3 regions of the Leisingera sp. M527 genome follow, and region 2 is predicted to be linked to each of the others. Evidence: riboswitches for the same ligand, from Rfam matches in the RefSeq annotation. Region 2 holds a riboswitch; each other region holds the start of a gene.

Region 1 (5,980 bases), 1.8 Mb from region 2:
ATTCAAGTTCGGCAAACAGTGCGGCGTCGGTGCCTGCGTGAACCACTTCAAATTCCAGCTCCAGCGCCTCGACGCGTTCTTCGTCAAAACCGCCCCAGGTGACCGGGCCGCCGACATAGCGCCCGTAGGGAGAGGTTTCCGCCGTTGCGAATTCCTCGGCACAGTCCTTCAGCGCCTGCCAGTCGGGCAGGCCGGGGCAGCGGTCTTTCATATAGGCGGGGTACCACCATTCCTCGATCGCCATCAGTCCGGTTTCGCCGGCATTGACAACTTTGCCCGAGGCGGTCGCGTCGTCCAGCGCCTCGCGCCCGGTGGTTTCCCAGATTTCCATCGCCAGATGCAGATCGCCGGTCTTCAGCCCGGCAAACTGCGCGATATAGTCTGCCTGGACATATTCGATGTTATACCCTGCCTCCTGCAGGATGCTGCCCATGATCTTGGTGTTGATCAACTGGCCGGACCAGTCGTGCAAGGTCAGTTTGATCGGGTCGGAGGACTCGGCGGCCCAGGCGGATGAAGCGGAAACGGCGGCTGTCAGCGCCACGGCTCCCAAAGCGTTGAAGTTTCTCGGCATAAGGAATTCCCTGATATGTGGCATTTTGTGCGATTCTTGGCGTCGCCTGTTATGATGGTGCGGCGATTGTGCCGATCAGTCAATAAAAAACCACAATAAGCCACAGTCACCTCGAAGAAAGTGCGTTTTGAGGCGGACGGGCGCGGTATCCGAGGGCTCATGTGTTGTTTTTTGTGGCTTTCTGGCGTAGCAACACAACAGGAGGCCCAATGACCAAAAGCCGCAAAACCACCAATCAGCGCGAAGAGGAAATCCTGCGGGCGCTGCAACAGGCAGGCGGGTCCTGCCGGGTCAGCTATCTGGCCGGCAGGCTGGGCGTGTCCAATGAAACCATCCGGCGCAATATCCGCACGCTGGAGGATGCCCAGGCGGTCCGCAAGGTGCACGGCGGGGTGCATCTGGTTGAAGATGTGAACGAGCTGCCGCTGCAAAGCCGGATGGACACACACGCCTCAGAAAAGCAGCGTCTGGCCATCGAGGTTGCCAAGACCATCAGCGACGGGGATTCGGTCTTTTTGGATGTCGGCTCCACCACCGCTTATGTGGCGCAGGAGCTGCGGCAGCGGTCAAACCTCTTTGTGGTGACCAATTCCGTGCTGGTGGCCCATGCGCTGGCCTCGCGCAACAACAACCGGGTGTTTCTGGCGGGCGGCGAGCTGCGCCCGCATGACGGCGGTGCCTTCGGGGCCGAAGCGCTTGATCTGGTGCGGCGGCTGAACGTGCAGTTTGCCATCTTTTCGGCCGGGGCGATCAATGCCGAACTGGGCTTCATGCTGCATGATCTCGAAGAGGCAAACCTGGCCCGTGTCGCGGCGGCCAATGCGCAGGTCCGGATTGTTGTGGCCGATCATGACAAGTTCAACAAGCGCGCGCCGGTGTCGGTCGGCAAGGATACAAAATTCGAGGTCTTCTATACGGACGCGCAGCCGCCGCAGGCCATCAAGGACATGCTCAAGGCGATGGATACCGATCTGATCGTGGTCGAGTAACCGGGCAGGGCCGTCATCCGGACAAGACGCAGCCCAGTTGCTCTGGCTGCGCCCGGTTTGCAGAATTCCCTCTGCATCAAAACTTTTTCTTGCCGCAACGAAAGGGATGCGCTACCCGCGCTTTACCGGTCCCGAAAGGGCTAAGAGGGAATCCGCGGTGCCTGCCGGCGCCAAACGGAACTGCCCCCGCAACTGTAGGCGGCGAGAGCTGTGCCATGACGTCACTGGACCAAACGGTCCGGGAAGACGGCACAGTCATTGACCCGCCAGTCAGGAGACCTGCCGGTGAAAACCGAAAGACACCGGGCGGGGTTGTCCGGGGAGGTTGCCGGTAAGATGCGCCGCCGTTTTCCGGTGCCGCAAGCGGGGGCCAGACCCTCAGCCTTACCGGTCAATGCCCTTTCACCCGTTCTCCGGTCATTGACACATGGAGATCGAATATCATGTTTTTGCGTTCCGGCCTGATCGGCCTTTCCTTCATCGCTGCCGCACAGGCTGCGGCGGCCAGCGAAACCTTTCCGCTGACCATAGAAAACTGCGGCCAGTCGGTCACCTTCGAGGCGCCGGCAGCGTCTTCGGTAACGGTTGGCCAGGCGGCGACCGAAGTGCTTTATGCGCTGGGGCTGGGCGATAAGGTGCTGGGCACCTCGGTCTGGTTCAACGACGTGCTGCCGGAATACGCAGACATGAATGCCAAGATCGACCGTCTGGCCGACAACGACCCAAGCTTTGAAAGCGTCGTGGCCAAACGCCCCGGTCTGGTGGCAGCGCAGTACGAATGGCACGTCGGCCCCGAAGGCGTCGTAGCCAAGCGCGAGCAGTTCCATGATCTGGGCATCCCGACCTATGTGATGCCCGCCGATTGCGTCGGCAAGGACAACACCACCGGCGGCGACGGCACCCGCACGCAGATGTTCACCACCGGCAGCCTGTATCAGGGGATTGAGGAACTGGCGGCGATCTTTGGCGAGGCTGAAAAGGGCGCCGAACTGGTCGCCGATTACAAGGCGCGCGAGGCTGCGGCGGTTGCCAAGGCGCAGCAGGTCGCGCTGGAAGATGCGTCTGCCGTGTTCTGGTTCTCGTCGCCCGAAATGGAAAGCGACCCGTTTGTGGCCGGCCAGAAGGGCGCGCCAGGTTACATGATGCAGCAGCTGGGCCTGCGCAACGTCGTTGAGACCGACGAGGAATGGCCAACGGTCGGCTGGGAGACCATCGCCAAGGCCAATCCGACGGTGATTGTGATTGCCCGCATGGACCGCCGCCGCTTTGCCGCGGATGACTATGAAAAGAAGCTGGACTTCCTGCGCAATGATCCGGTGGCGAGCCAGATGGATGCAGTCAAGAACAACCGCATCGTTGTGATGGACGCCCAGGCGATGGATGCCACCATCCGTGCCATTCCGGCGCTGGAGGATCTGGCTGCTGAACTCAGCGTGATCGGCACCAGCCAGTGAGTGCAGCCGCTGCAATCACATGGCAGGGCGTCAAGGGCGCGTGCCTGGCCTTGCCGGTGCTGATTGCAGCGGTTCTGGCAGGCGCAATGATCGGGGAAACCGCGCTTGCGCCTGACCTAGTGCTGTCGGTTCTGGCCAATAAGCTGGCCGGGGCAGGGCTGCCGGTTGATCCGATAGATCAAGGCATTGTCTGGAGTTACCGGCTGCCGCGTGCGCTTGTGGCGGGGGCCTGCGGGGCGGCGCTGGCGGTGGCGGGCGTGGTGCTGCAGGCCCTGCTGCGCAATGCGCTGGCAGACCCCTATATCCTGGGCATTTCCGCCGGCGCCTCGACCGGGGCGGTTGCGGTGACCATTGCAGGGCTTGGCGGCGGTGCGCTGTCGTTGTCTTTTGGCGCCTTTAACGGCGCGCTGCTGGCCTTTGGCTTTGTTGCCGTTCTGGCCCGGGCCGCCGGGGCCGGCGGTAGCCGCGCTGCGGCAGCGCAAATTGTGCTGGCCGGCATTGCAGGCTCGCAGCTGTTCAACGCGCTGACGGCCTTCATCATTGCCAAATCCGCCAACGCCGATCAGGCCCGCGGCATCATGTTCTGGCTGATGGGCAATATGGGCGGGGTGCGCTGGCCGGATGTGTGGCTGGCAGTGCCGCTGGCGCTGGCGGGCTGGGTCGTCTGCCGGTTCCATGCGCGGGCGCTGGATGCCTTTACCTTTGGCACCGATTCAGCAGCCTCGCTGGGCATTCCGGTGCGGCGGGTGCAAGTTATCCTGATCTTTGCCACCGCGCTGACCACAGCGGTGATGGTGTCCATCGTTGGCTCGATCGGCTTTGTCGGCCTGGTGATCCCGCATGCGGCGCGGTTCCTGGTTGGTCCCGGGCATCGCAGGCTGATGCCGGCCGCGGCGCTGACCGGCGCGGTGTTCCTGATTGGCGCAGACATCGTGTCCCGGATCATAATCCCTGGCCAGGTGCTGCCCATCGGCGTTGTCACAGCCCTGATCGGGGCGCCGTCCTTTGCGGTGATCCTGGTGCGCGGAAGAAGGGCTGCGCGATGAAGATCGAAGCCCGCAGCCTGTCTTACTCCATCCGCGGCAAGCTGCTGTTGTCTGATGTCTCATTGACGGTGCAGCCGGGTGAGACCCTGGCGCTGGTCGGTCCGAACGGGTCCGGGAAATCCACGCTGATGCGGCTGCTGGCGGGGTTGGCACGCCCCTCGCATGGCGAGGTTCTGCTGGCGGAAAAACCCTTGGCGCAGCTGACGCGCAGAGAGGTCGCCCAGCGGACCGCGATTGTCGAACAGCAGGCCGATACTGCCGAGCGCATCACCGCACGGTCGGTGGTGGAACTGGGGCGGACGCCCTGGCTGTCAGCGTTGAGACCTTGGAGCGGCGAAGACAGCCTGCATGTTGAAAACGCGCTGAAGACAGTGGAAATGGAGGGTTTTTCCAGCCGCGAATGGGCCACATTGTCCGGCGGCGAGCGGCAGCGGCTGCACATCGCCCGCGCCCTTGCGCAGCGGCCCGGGCTGCTGCTGCTGGACGAGCCGACAAACCACTTGGATATTCATCACCAGCTGTCGATCCTGAACTGCATCCGGAACCTGAAGGTGACCACCGTCGTGGCACTGCACGATCTGAATCAGGCGCTGATGTGCGACCGGGTGGCGGTGCTGTCGGGCGGACGCCTGGTGGCGCTGGGCACCCCGCAGAGAGCATTGAACCCGGAAACGGTATCGGAAATTTTCGGGATCAAGGCCCGCTGGATCCGTGACGCGGACGGGGCAGAACCGTTCCTGTCCTTTCATCTGGCGTGAGCGGCTGCGATGCCGCACTCCCGCCCGTTGCCGGATCCCCTGACGGAGACCCCGCGCCCGTTGGGCCCGGCGCCGCGCTGCCGCGCGGCGGACCGGTCAGCACTGCTGACCGGATGTTTCGCGCGCGAAACATTGAGGCAGAAAAGCTGACCTTCTTATCATCTTGCGGGCGAGGGTTGTTGGGGAGTTCAGCTGTTGGTGATTTCCCCAAGGATTTTGTTGCGCTGGATCTTTCCTGACGGTCCTTTGGGCAGGTCCGGCAGGATGTGGATCTCGTCCGGCGATTTGAACCGGCCCAGTACGGACTGGCAGATTTCGATCAGCTCCAGCGGTGTCAGGGTGGAGCCGTCGCGGATTTTGACCGCGGCCTCGACCGTTTCACCGTAGCTTTTGCAGGGGCGGGCAAAAGCGGCGGCCTCGATCACGTCGGGGTGCGAATAAAGCGCCTCGTCAATCTCGCGCGGTGCGATGTTTTCGCCGCCTTTGATGATCAGCTCTTTCAAGCGGCCAGTCACGAAGACATAGCCGTCTCCGTCGATGCGCCCCAGATCACCGGTCCGCAGCCAGCCGTCCGCGGTGAAGGTGCCCGCCGTGGCCTCCGGGTTGTTCAGGTATTCCAGCATCACGTTGGGGCCGCGCACGGCCAGTTCGCCCTCGGTGCTATCGGTAACCGGCTGCTGGTTTGCATCCAGGATGGCGATGCCGTTGCCATAAGCGATGCCGGGGGAGCCGATCTTGCGGGTGCCTGGAGGCAAGGGATTGGACAGGATCTGCGCGGCGGTTTCCGTCAGGCCCATGGTCTCGATGATGGGGATGCCGAACCGGTTCTCAAACGCGCGCTGCACGTCCGGAGCCAGCGCCGAAGACGCGGAGCGGCCAAAGCGCAGGCGTGCCCTGGTGCTGTCGACGGGATCAAGCTCTGAGTGCAGCAGATGCGATATGATGGTCGGCACCACCGAAAACCACGTGGCCTTGGACCAGCCCGCATGCGCCCAGAAGCGGCTGGCCGAGAAACGCTCGCACATGGCCAGCGAGCCGCCGGAAATCAGCGTGCCCATCACCGTCACGCACAACCCGTTGATATGGTAAACCGGCAGCACGCACAGACCGCGGTCCTGCGGTGTCAGCTCATGCGCGATAGCCGTGGTCCAGCCCCCGG
Region 2 (5,980 bases):
CATGGGCGAGGTTGTGGTCGCGGCCGGGATAGGTGGAGAGGATCAGGGCAAGGCGTTTTTCTGCATTCGGCAGTTCGCCAAGGCGCAGCCAGCCGTCGACGCGGTCAACAGCGGCTTTGACGCGATCCGCATCGGCGCGGTGGGCAAAGCGGGAATACTGCAGGTCCGGGTCTTTCCGGCCCGGGGATTTGAAGCTGACAACGCCTGCGAAGATGCGGCCGTCGACTTCGGGCAGCACCACATGCATGGCGAGGTCGGCGGGCGACAAACCCCGGTCGGCCTCGGCCCAGTCTTTGCGGCGGGCGGTGGAGAGGGCGACCTGGAACACCGGGCAGCCGGTGGTGCTGAGCGGCGAGGCGCTGCCGTCGGTGCCTTGGGCCGAAAACGCGGTGGCGTTGATGATGGCGGCGGGGGACAGCGCGGGGAGAGTTTCGCGCAGCCAGTCAGCGGCGGCGGGGGCCTTGAGGCTGGCGGCAAAGAGGCCATAGGCGGCGTATCCGCGGGCGCGCAGCTCAGCGATCAGCGCATCCACCGGACCGGTGTCTGCAGCAGTGAGGTAAGAGCGGTAGAAGCTGACCAGCACCAGCGGTTTGTCTTGTGCGGGGAGATCCGCCAGTACGCCTTTGGCCGGGTCATAAAGCCCATGCTGCGGCATGGATTTGAGGCCCAGCACAGGGCCGGCATAAAGCCCTGCCGCGAGCGACAGCTGGGCGAGGGCGGCCTGTGCGGCAACGGCGCCGCCGGCGTCGCACAAGGCCTGCAGGCGGCGCAGGGTGGAGACGGGCAGGGTGGACAGCTCATCCAGCCTTGCATCCTCGCGCCCGTCGGCAGGCAGGATCGCCAGCGCAATGCCCTTGCGGCGGGCGAGGTCCTGCAGGGTGGCGAGGCCATAAGGCCAATAGCTTTCGCCGCCGATCAGGCGGACCAGGATGCCTTTGGCGCCCTCCAGCGTCTGTTCCGTGTAGACGTCGACCGAGAGCGGGTGCTTTAGCGCGACCAGATTGGCGACGCGCAAGGAGGGCAGCCTGCCGTCCGCGCGATGCCATCCCGCCGCAAAAGCGCCGAGGTCGCTGTCGGAAAACGACAGCACCACAAGATCGCCGGGCGTCTGCCCGAGATCCTGCGGGGTATCGGTCTCGTCAAGGCCGTGGCTTTCGCGGAAGACGACGTGCATGGATCAGGCCTTTGCTTTTCGATAGGCGTTGGTGGAGAGGGTCGGGCGCAGCCCGGCCTGCGGCCGGGCGGTGTCATCTGAAATGATGCGCCAAACCCGCATAGCTTCAGGCGCCCAGTGCGGCGCGGATGGCCGGGGCGTCGATGTCGTCATGCTCGGCGATAACCACCAGGGCGGTTTTGCGCGGCTGCGCGCCCCAGGGCTGATCGTATTGGGCGCGCAGGCGCTCGCCCACGGCTTGAACCAGCATCCGCATCGGCTTTCCTTCCACCGCCACATAACCTTTGACGCGCAGGATGTTGCGCTCGCGGGCGAGTTTCACGATGGCATTTTGCAGCGCTTCCGGGTCGGATACTTCGCCCATTTCGACAACGATGCTTTCAAAATCGTCATGCTCGTGGTCGTGGTGGCCGTCGTGATGGCTGGGGCGGGCGTCCAGATCATCCTCGGCAGCGGCGCCCAGGCCCAGGATGATGCGCGGGTCGATCACGCCTTCGCTCATCGGCAGGATCGGCAGCTTGCGCGGCGCTTCGGCCTCGATCACCGCGCGGGCCTTCTCGACGCCTTCGTCGCCGGCCAGGTCGGCCTTGGACAACAGAACGATGTCAGCGCAGGAGATCTGGTCCTCGAATACCTCGGACAGCGGGGTTTCGTGGTCGATGCTGTCGTCCGCTTCGCGCTGGGCCTGCACGGCGTCCAGGTCGGGGGCGAACTGGCCCTTGGCCACGGCCTCGGCGTCCGCCAGGGCAATCACCCCGTCGACGGTGATGCGGGAGCGGATCGCGGGCCAGTCAAACGCCTTCAGTAGCGGCTTGGGCAGGGCCAGGCCGGAGGTCTCAATCACGATATGGTCGGGTTTTTCGGGCAGGGCCATCAGCTGTTCGATGGTGGGGATGAAGTCATCGGCCACGGTGCAGCAGATGCAGCCGTTGGCCAGCTCCATGATGTTTTCCGCCGGGCAGTTGTCATCGGCGCAGGATTTCAGGATGTCGCCGTCCACACCGGCGGTGCCGAATTCGTTCACGACCACAGCCAGACGCTTGCCCTGCGGGTTTTGCATCAGGTGGCGGATCAGCGTGGTTTTGCCTGCGCCCAGAAAGCCGGTGATGACAGTGACGGGGATCTTGTTGAGATCGCTCATGATTACTCCTCGGAGAAGAACTTGGCCGGCGGGATGCGGGCAACAGATTGCTTGCGGAAGGTCTGCGGGCGCTGGCGCCAGGGCACGACGCCATCAGCGGTGCCGGCATAAGCCGCCGCGCCTTCCAGAATTTCGGGGACATGCTGGTCCGGGTCGAGGTCGCCGTAGACATAGGTCCAGCGCTCCTCGCCGCCGATCAGTGCAACAGCGCAGCCTCGCTTGCACGACGACAGGCATTCGACGCCACGCAGACGGACGCCTTCGGGCATTCCGGCCTCTTCCAGCGCTGCGTGCAGGATGGCACCGGGGCGGGCGGCCTCGGGGTCGGCGCCCTCGCGGCGGCAGGTGAGGCAAACGGTCAGCGTGACCGGTCCCGGGGTGCTGGCAGATTGGCCTGCCATGTCGTCAGCCATTGGCGCGTCTCCTGTCGCGGCAGGGCGTGCGGGATGGCCGAAAAGGGGCCAGTCGTGCGAACCCCTTACCCGGTCGCAGAACACCCCGTCTGCCCGTTGATCTCTCCTTCGCTGGCAGGTCTCCCGGCTTGCGGATGCCAAGGCGCAGGGCCTTGCCGGCCATCCTGCCTTCCCGGGGATCACCCAGTGGCATGGCGGCCTCATCCGGTCACGGTCGCGGGGGCGGCTGTGCTTCGGCCCGAAAGCCTTCACATTCCCTCTTCGCCTGTTTTCACAGGAACCAGCTGAACCCCCTTGCGCTATCGTGCCCTTCTTTGTCAAGACATGGGTCAAACAGCTGGAGAGCCCCCAATGAGCGAAAAGTCTGAAACCGGCATCTCAGAAGAAGAAGCCGCCCGTCATACGTCCAAGATGGCAAAGAAAAAGGCCGCGCGCGACCGGATGATGAAGACCAAGGAGGGCGAGAAGGGACTGATTATCGTCCACACCGGACCGGGCAAGGGCAAATCCTCGTCGGGGTTCGGGATGATCATGCGCTGCATCGCGCATGGGATGCCGTCCGCCGTGGTTCAGTTCATAAAGGGCGCCTGGCAGACCGGCGAACGCACGCTGATCGAGGAGAACTTCAGCGATCTCTGCCAGTTCTACGCGATGGGCGAAGGCTTTACCTGGGAGACACAGGACAAGGCCCGCGACATTGCCGCCGCGCAGAAGGGCTGGGAGAAGGCCAAGGAGATGATCCTGGATGAGCGCAACACCATGGTGCTGCTGGACGAGATCAACATCGCGCTGCGCTATGACTATCTGGATCTTGAGGAGGTTTTGGAGTTCCTGGTGGAGCAGAAGCCGCCGATGACCCATGTGGTTCTGACAGGCCGCAACGCCAAGGAAGAGCTGATCGAGATTGCCGATCTGGTGACCGAGATGGGGCAGATCAAGCACCCGTTCCGCGCCGGTGTGAAAGCGCAGAAGGGGGTGGAGTTTTAATCCCTTTCAGGCTGCAGTATTGAGCGGGCTTGAGGTTTTGCGCTTTGCTTCGCAAATCGCCGGGGGGCGGGGGCGCTGCCTTCGGCAGCGCCCCCGCCCGGCCCAACGCTTTTCAGGGAACCTCTGGTTCATTGAAAAGGGGCGGGAGTGCCCCGGCCTTTGAAGTCCGGACTGTTAGCGCGCATGCGGAATTAAGCTGCCAGCCGGGCGGCTTTCTCGCTGATATAGGCATCGACCGCTGCGCGCTGTCCTTCATCCAGGCGCAAACCCAATTTAGTGCGGCGCCACAGGTAGTCGTCGCCTGAACGCACCCACTCGCGGGCAATTGACCAGTCGAGTTCCCGTGCGGTGATTGTTGCGCCGAAATCCTGGCCCAGATCAGCGGCGGATTTGGCATCGCCCAGCACCTCCCAGGACTCCAGCCCGTAGGCGCGGATCAGCCGGGCGGCCCAATAGGCGCTCAGGAACGGATAGTCCGCTGCCAGCTTGGCTTTTAGCGTCTCCACATCCGCCACCGCAAAATCACCGCCGGGCAGGGCCACGCCTGCGGTCCAGTCCGACGGCAATTGCGGGAAAACCTTGCCGATTTTCGCCAGCGCGGCCTCGGCCAGCTTGCGGTAGGTGGTGATCTTGCCGCCAAAGACATTCAGCAGCGGCGCCTGTGCTTGATCCAGCGTCAGCACATATTCGCGGGTGGCCGCAGTGGCCGAGCTGGCACCGTCGTCATAAAGCGGCCGCACGCCGGAATAGGTCCAGACAATATCCGCGCGCGTCAGTGGCTGTTCGAAGTATTGCGACGCAAAATCAATTAGATAATCCTGCTCGGCCTCCGTGCAATGCGGTTTGGTCTCCGGATCCGGATGGTCGGCGTCGGTGGTGCCGATCAGGGTGAAATCCGTCTCGTATGGAATGGCAAAGATGATCCGCCCGTCGGTGCCCTGGAAGAAGTAGCAGCGGTCATGGTCGAACAGTTTTGGCACCACGATATGGCTGCCGCGCACCAGGCGGACGTTTTCGCGGCTGTTCTGGCCCAGTTTTTGCTTCAGCACGTCGGCAACCCAGGGTCCGCCTGCATTGACCAGCATCTTGGCCCGGTGTTCCTTCTCCTCGCCAGTGGCGTGATCCTTCACGGTGACAACCCAGTGATCAGAGTGGCGCTGGGCTGACAGAACCTCGGTCCGGGTCAGGATTTCGGCGCCGCGGGCCTGTGCATCGCGGGCGTTCAGTACCACCAGGCGGGTGTCCTCGATCCAGCAGTCTGAGTATTCAAAGGCGGTCTTGAACTTGCTTTTCAGCGGCCGGCCTGCCGGGTCGGCTGCCAGGTCAAGCTTGGCGGTGCCGGGCAGGATGCCGCGTTTGCCCAGGCTGTCATACAGAAACAGCCCCAGCCGGATCAGCCAGGCGGGGCGGCGGCCGCGGGTCCAGGGCATGAAGGTGGTAAGCAGTTTCGACGTCGGCGTTTCGCTATCAAAGCGCATGTCCTTGTGAAACGGCAGCACAAAACGCATCGGCCAGGAGATGTGCGGCATCGCCTTCAGCAGCACCTCGCGTTCGATCAGCGCCTCACGCACCAGGCGGAATTCAAAGTATTCCAGATAGCGCAAGCCGCCGTGGAACAGTTTGGTCGAGGCCGAGGAGGTGGCGGAGGCCAGATCGTTCATCTCTGCCAGTGTCACCGACAGGCCGCGGCCCGCCGCGTCGCGGGCGATGCCGCAGCCGTTGATGCCGCCGCCGATGATGAAAAGGTCCGTAACAGGCGTGTCAGTCATTTTCGCTGCTTTCGTTTTGTCCTGCGGTCAGGATCCGGGTGCCTGCGGCCTGCGCCGCCTCGGCAAACTCATTGGGAACGGGGCGGTCGGTGATCACCACGTCCAGCTCTGCCACATCGCAGATCCGCACCGGAGCAGAGCGGGCGAACTTGCTGCCGTCGCAAACCAGCACACGCTGGCGGGCGTTTTTCAGGATCGCGCGGGCAACCGAAACCTCGCGGGCGTCGTGGTCCATCACGGCGCCGTCGGGATCCAGAGCCGAGGCGCCGATGACGGCGAAATCGACCTTGTAGCGGGACAGGAATTCAACCGCGTCCTCGCCCACAATAGCACCGTCGCTTTGCCGCACTGTGCCGCCGGCCAGGATCAACTCCTTGGCCTGGCCGCCCATCATCAGGTTGATAATGTTGATATTGTTGGAAATCACAGTAAGGCCGCTGTGGCCGGAAAGCGCCCGCGCCACCTGTTCGGTTGAGGTGCCGATGTTAAGAGTGAG
Region 3 (5,980 bases), 2.0 Mb from region 2:
CCGGGTGATGACCCGCCTCACACCGTTGGAGGCAGAACTGGCCGCCACTGCCAAGGCGCTTCTGGCCTGGCACCGCAGCCACCGGTTTTGCGCAGCTTGCGGCGCGCCCAGCGATTTGGCGCAGGCAGGCTGGCAGCGGATCTGCCCCAGCTGCAAGGCACCGCATTTCCCGCGCACCGACCCGGTGGTGATCATGCTGATCACCCATGGCGATGCTGTGCTGATGGGCCGGTCCCCCGGCTGGCCCGAGGGGATGTATTCGCTGCTGGCAGGTTTTGTCGAACCGGGTGAGACGCTGGAAGCAGCCGTGCGCCGCGAAACATTTGAAGAAACCGGCGTGCAGGTCGGGCCGGTCAGCTACCTGTCGAGCCAGCCCTGGGCCTTTCCGATGTCGCTGATGTTCGGCTGCGCGGGCGAGGCGCTGAGCACGGAGATCACCATCGACCCGGCTGAGATCGAAGACGCGCTGTGGGTCAGCCGCCAGGACATGATGACGGTCTTTGCCGGCGAACACCCGGTTCTAAAGCCGTCACGTCAGGGGGCAATTGCGCATTTTCTGCTCAAGAACTGGCTTGCGGACACCCTGGACTAAATAGCATATTGCCGAAAACGGCGCGCCGGCACGGCAGCGCAACCAAAGCAGGCGCGCATGGAATTTCAAAGCAAAGAAGATATCGAAGCCCCGATTGCCGACGTCTTTGGCGCGGTCTCCGATTTCGGACTGCTGGAGCGCTCGGCCCTGCGGCGCGGCATCGACGTGCAGCGGACCGGCGACACCGCCCAACCGGAAAACGGCCTGGCCTGGGATATCGGCTTTCGGTTTCGCGGCAAGCAGCGCGACATCCGGCTGACGCTGGCGTCTTATACCCCGGTCACCGGGCTGGCGCTGACGGGCAGCGGCAGCGGCCTGGACGGCCAGCTGGAGATTGAGCTGCTGGCGCTGTCGCCGCGGCGGACCCGGATGTCGGTGCAATTGAAACTGGCGCCGACCACCCTGACCGGCCGGCTGCTGGTGCAATCTCTGAAACTGGCCCGCAGCAACCTCAGCCGCCGGTTCAAGCTGCGGCTGGCCGACTATGCCCGGATCACCGAGGAACGGCTGAACCGCACCGCCTGATCCCAAGGTTTGGCGGGGCGCCGTGCTATTGCGGCGGCAGCAGCCGCGGCCACAGGGCCGCATTGGCGCGGGCAAAGGCGCCCAGGTGGCCAATCTTCTGCACGCCCGTCTCCTGCGGCACCAGCACAGTCCGCCGCTGCGGCACATCGCCAAAGACGTCCCCCAGCCGCCAAACGGCCGCGGGCGGCACAACGTCGTCATCCGCCATCGCATACAAATCCACCGGCACGCCGGTGCCTGCCCATTTGGGCCGCGGCAAGGCCAAGCCGGTTTCCGGCAGGTAGCTGCCGGGCGTGGTGCACCAGCGCCGCCACTGCCAGTACACTCCGGCAGGCAAATCGGCCCCGAACCCCACCGCGCGCCCGGGCAGATAGCCCAAGGCACGGACCAATGGCGGCACATGGCCGAACCAGAAAGCCAGCGCCAGCGCGCGGTAGGGCCAGGGATGATCGTGGTGATGCACCAAGCCGCCCGCAACCACGATCATGCGGGCGACGTCCTTCAGGCCATCCTGCAGGGGCATCAGCATTGCCCCCAGAGAATGGCCGATCACCCACAACGGCACGCCCGCATAGTGCCGTTGCAGTTCGGCCCTGGCAGCTGGCTGATCCTCCAGCGCCCATTGAACCATTGTCACGTCGGAATGGCGCGGATGGCCCCGCGCCGAGTCTCCGAAATCCCGGTAGTCATAGGTCAGGCAGGCCACTTGCTGCTCTGCTGCCAGCCAGCGCGCGAAATGCCGGTAATAGCGCTGCGGCACCCCGGTTGCGCCATTCAGCACCACTGCTGCCCGCGCCGGCCCCGCAGGGTGGTACAGCCGCCCGGCCAGCATGTGGGTGCCAGATGCAAACCGCAGGGCCTCCTCGCGGATAACCGCGGTATGTTCTGCGCTTTTGTCCAGCATGGCAGCCTCCTGAGCCGATTGATCTAGACCGATTGGTCTAATTCATCTCTGGACCAATCGGTCCAATGCTGTCAAGTTGCCGCCATGAATGACGTAACGACAGCCAAGGCAGGCGGGACCAGCCTGCCCCCAACCCGCGAGCGGCTGATCCGCGCCGCTGCCGGCCTGTTCCGCAACAAGGGCTACAGCGGCACCGGGCTGGCGGAACTGCTGGCTGAGGCGGGGGCACCCAAGGGCTCGCTTTACCACCATTTCCCCAGTGGCAAATCCGACCTGGCCCTGGCCGCAGCGGATTGGGCGTCAGGGCAGATGCTGCTGCTGATAGAGGCATCTTTCACCCCGGCGCCCACCTTTCGGGAGGGGGCCAAGACGGTCTGTTACAAACTGGCCAAGCTGTTTGACAAACAAGGAAAATGGAGCGGCTGCCCGGTTTCGGCTACCCTGTTCGAAGGGCCGGAGAACGAGGCGTTCCACCAGCACGCCGCGCATCTGTTCGAGGGCTGGATTACTGAAACCACCCGCCACGCCCGCCGCCTGGGCCTGCCCGAACCTGAGGCCCGCGCGGCGGCGGAGAATTTCTACATCCTGCTGCAGGGCGGCTGGCAGCTGGCCCGGGTGCGGCGCGACTCGGATGTGATCCGGGGGCTGTATTTGCAGATGCAGAAAAACAATTGACGACTCGGGCACCCAACCGCTACCGCTTGTGCTGATGGTTCCCGTGCCACAGAATCTTGTGTCCGGGATGAAAAGGGAACACGGTGCGGCCTGCGCAAGCTGGCCCAGTCCGAGACTGCCCCCGCAACTGTAAGCGGCGAGCGACCCCGATAGAGCCACTGGCCCTCGAAACGAGGCCGGGAAGGATCGGGAAAGCATCGACCCGCAAGTCAGGAGACCTGCCATCAGACGTGTAACTCGAACCCGGGCGGGGTGTCCGGACAGGGTCTGATGGCTGCGGCGGCTGTGATCCGTCTTTCATCCGGTCTCTTGTCCCCATGACCCCCGTGCCACGCGCGGAGGGCGCAGATATGATGTGGACCGACCAGACGCATTTCTATGCGGCAACAGATTGCAAGTATTTGGGGCGCCCCTGCCCCGCGGCACAGCGGATGATCACCAAACTGGCCGAGGCGATGACCAAGGCAAAACCGCTGACGCAAGACGATTTCGAGATCACCGGCACCACCGCACTGGACGGCTGCCCGCGCAGCTGCCCGGCGCAGTTTGCCGCCGGCCACGACCGGATCCGGCTGTATTGCGGTGTCGGTGAAGAGGCGCCGCGCGAGGGGCTGGACCGCTTTGCCGATGCCATCCTCAGCCGCGACGGCACCGGTTTTGCGGCCTCGAAACTGGACGCCCGCCCCTGCGCGCTGATGGAGGCGCTGCCGAAAACGGTGAACGCGCGGGAAGCAGAGCGGATGATGGCACTGTGATCCGCAACCCGAACGGGCTGGTGCGGTTCCCTGCGGCTCGAAAGATATCCGGCTGACAGAAATGTGTTCGGCATCAGGCTGGCCCGTCTGCCTGATCGGCTCTAGGCAATTCCCGGTATTCAGACTTTATGCAAGGGGATTGCCAATGTTTAAGACCTTTCTGCCGGCCTGTGCTGTCATGAGTGCCTGCGCAACATTTGCCGCCGCCGAACAGCCGCTGTCCACCGAGGAGATCATAGACCTGCTGACCGGGAAGACGATTGAAGGGCTGCATTTCGAGACCCATACCCGCCAGTATTTCTCGGAGTCCGGACTGACGCTCTGGATCAAGCAAGGCGACGCCGCCCCTTCGGAAGCACGTTATAAAATCGAAGACGGCCAGTACTGCTCCAGCTGGTCCGGATTATGGAACACACCGGAATGGGGCTGCTATGCCATTGTGAAAGATGCGGAGCAGGGGCTTTACTATTTTCATGGCGAAAACTTCCGGGCGCCTTTTATCATCGGTAGAGGTTTTGATCTGAGCTTCGACTAGCCCCAGTGGCGGCGCTGGTCACGGCTCGGCAGCCTGCGCACCGGCACAGGCCCAATCCAGCTGCCCCTCCGTCTCGACCGCGCAGGGCCGTACCGCCCGCAGCCGGGCCAGCGCCTGCGCCGGGGCTTCGCCGCATTCGATCATCAGCCGCAGCACCGCCATGCCGGATCGTCCGCACCCGCCCCTGCAATGCACCAGCACCCGGCCGCCGCCACCCAGTGCCTGCCGTGCGGACGTGCTGGCCGCGGCCCATTTTGCCGCCACAGCGGGCGGCGGCACCTGGAAATCCGGCACTGGCAGATGCAGCCAGCGGCAGGCCATGCTTTGAATATCTATCCCCAGCCGCGGCACCCCGGCTGCGTGCTCGGCCTCGGTGGTCATTGAGATGACCAGCCCCGGCCTCCACTGATAGATCTGGATCAGGTCATTGCGGTAATCGCCTCCCGCCCCGGGCAGCGGGCATAGCGCCAGAATACCGCCGCCTGCTGACAGCGCGTGGATGGTCAAGCCTGCCGGCGCCGCGCCGTCCTGCGCCGCAGGCGCCGAGGTGTCTTCAGATCGCATACCGCCTCCTTAGCCGCTTGCGTTCCTGCATTCCCCCGCAGTCCCCTGCCTTCGCAGCCTAAGCGTTAAGCAGGCAATCCCAAAGCTCTTTTGCGGCCCCGTGCCAGCCCCATCGGCGGTGGACGAACGGGCCGCGCTTCAATACCCTGCGCGGAACGCGGACGCCCCGCATCCCGAATCCGGCACGAGACATCATGAACGATACCCCCAGCGGCACCTCCGGCGCATCCGGCCAATCCCAATATCAGGTTCTGGCCCGCAAATACCGGCCCGAAACCTTTGCCGATCTGGTGGGGCAGGACGCCATGGTGCGGACGCTGAAAAACGCCTTTGCCGCTGACCGGATTGCCCAGGCCTTTATTATGACCGGCATCCGCGGCACTGGCAAAACCACCACCGCGCGGATTATCGCCAAGGGCATGAACTGCATCGGTGCGGACGGACAGGGCGGCCCCACCACCGATCCGTGCGGCCAGTGCGAGCATTGCACCGCGATCATGGAAGGCCGTCATGTCGATGTGATGGAGATGGACGCGGCCTCGCGCACCGGCGTCAACGACATCCGCGAGATCATCGACAGCGTGCAGTACCGCGCCGCCTCGGCCCGCTACAAGATCTACATCATCGACGAAGTTCACATGCTGTCGACCAGCGCCTTCAATGCGCTGCTGAAGACGCTGGAGGAACCGCCCGCGCATGTGAAGTTCATCTTCGCCACCACCGAGATCCGCAAGGTGCCGGTGACGGTGCTCTCGCGCTGCCAGCGGTTTGATTTGCGCCGCATTGAACCCGAAGTGATGATCGCGCTGCTGCAAAAGATTGCCGGCGCTGAAAACGCCCGGATCGCCGAGGATGCGCTGGCGCTGATCACCCGCGCCGCCGAAGGTTCCGCCCGCGACGCGACCTCACTGCTGGATCAGGCGATTTCCCATGGCGCGGGTGAAACCTCTGCCGACCAGGTCCGCGCTATGCTGGGTCTGGCTGACCGCGGCCGGGTGCTGGACCTGATGGACATGATCCTGCGCGGCGATGCGGCAGCCGCGCTCACTGAACTCAGCGGCCAGTATGCCGAGGGCGCCGACCCGCTGGCGGTGCTGCGCGATCTGGCCGAAATCACCCATTGGGTCTCGGTGGTGAAGATCACGCCGGATGCCGCCGAGGACCCGACCGTAAGCCCGGATGAACGCGCCCGCGGCAGGGCGATGGCGGATGCGCTGGCGATGCGCGTCCTCACCCGGATGTGGCAGATGCTGCTGAAAGCGCTGGAGGAAGTCGCCGCTGCCCCCAATGCGATGATGGCCGCCGAGATGGCGGTGATCCGCCTGACCCATGTGGCCGACCTGCCCAGCCCCGAAGAACTGATCCGTAAGCTGCAGGACACCCCGCCGCCGCCGCCGAATAGCCCTGGCGGCGGAGTGCCTATGCAGGGC

What was found. Region 2 has a riboswitch for cobalamin ahead of K3555_RS14380 (DUF1636 domain-containing protein). Riboswitches for the same ligand answer to the same signal wherever they lie in the genome.
Region 1: it holds a riboswitch for cobalamin, as region 2 does, so the genes downstream of both, K3555_RS05135 (ABC transporter substrate-binding protein) here and K3555_RS14380 (DUF1636 domain-containing protein) in region 2, are expected to answer to the same signal.
Region 3: it holds a riboswitch for cobalamin, as region 2 does, so the genes downstream of both, K3555_RS02870 (hypothetical protein) here and K3555_RS14380 (DUF1636 domain-containing protein) in region 2, are expected to answer to the same signal.

Annotation. Positions count from the first base shown of each region.
Region 1 covers NZ_CP081037.1:1,023,930-1,029,909, forward strand. The annotation lists gene K3555_RS05125 (ABC transporter substrate-binding protein) at 1-574, opposite strand, end outside; gene K3555_RS05130 (DeoR/GlpR family DNA-binding transcription regulator) at 784-1,563, shown strand; cobalamin riboswitch at 1,673-1,865, shown strand; gene K3555_RS05135 (ABC transporter substrate-binding protein) at 2,007-3,017, shown strand; gene K3555_RS05140 (iron ABC transporter permease) at 3,014-4,063, shown strand; gene K3555_RS05145 (ABC transporter ATP-binding protein) at 4,060-4,821, shown strand; gene K3555_RS05150 (AMP-binding protein) at 5,010-5,980, opposite strand, start outside.
Region 2 covers NZ_CP081037.1:2,868,701-2,874,680, reverse strand. The annotation lists gene cobN (cobaltochelatase subunit CobN) at 1-1,174, opposite strand, end outside; gene cobW (cobalamin biosynthesis protein CobW) at 1,281-2,315, opposite strand; gene K3555_RS14380 (DUF1636 domain-containing protein) at 2,318-2,728, opposite strand; cobalamin riboswitch at 2,824-3,028, opposite strand; gene cobO (cob(I)yrinic acid a,c-diamide adenosyltransferase) at 3,080-3,715, shown strand; gene glpD (glycerol-3-phosphate dehydrogenase) at 3,907-5,484, opposite strand; gene K3555_RS14365 (DeoR/GlpR family DNA-binding transcription regulator) at 5,477-5,980, opposite strand, start outside.
Region 3 covers NZ_CP081037.1:558,241-564,220, reverse strand. The annotation lists gene nudC (NAD(+) diphosphatase) at 1-592, shown strand, start outside; gene K3555_RS02885 (SRPBCC family protein) at 650-1,117, shown strand; gene K3555_RS02880 (serine aminopeptidase domain-containing protein) at 1,143-2,021, opposite strand; gene K3555_RS02875 (TetR/AcrR family transcriptional regulator) at 2,106-2,696, shown strand; cobalamin riboswitch at 2,715-2,937, shown strand; gene K3555_RS02870 (hypothetical protein) at 3,047-3,451, shown strand; gene K3555_RS02865 (hypothetical protein) at 3,597-3,986, shown strand; gene K3555_RS02860 (protein-tyrosine phosphatase family protein) at 4,005-4,550, opposite strand; gene K3555_RS02855 (DNA polymerase III subunit gamma/tau) at 4,745-5,980, shown strand, end outside.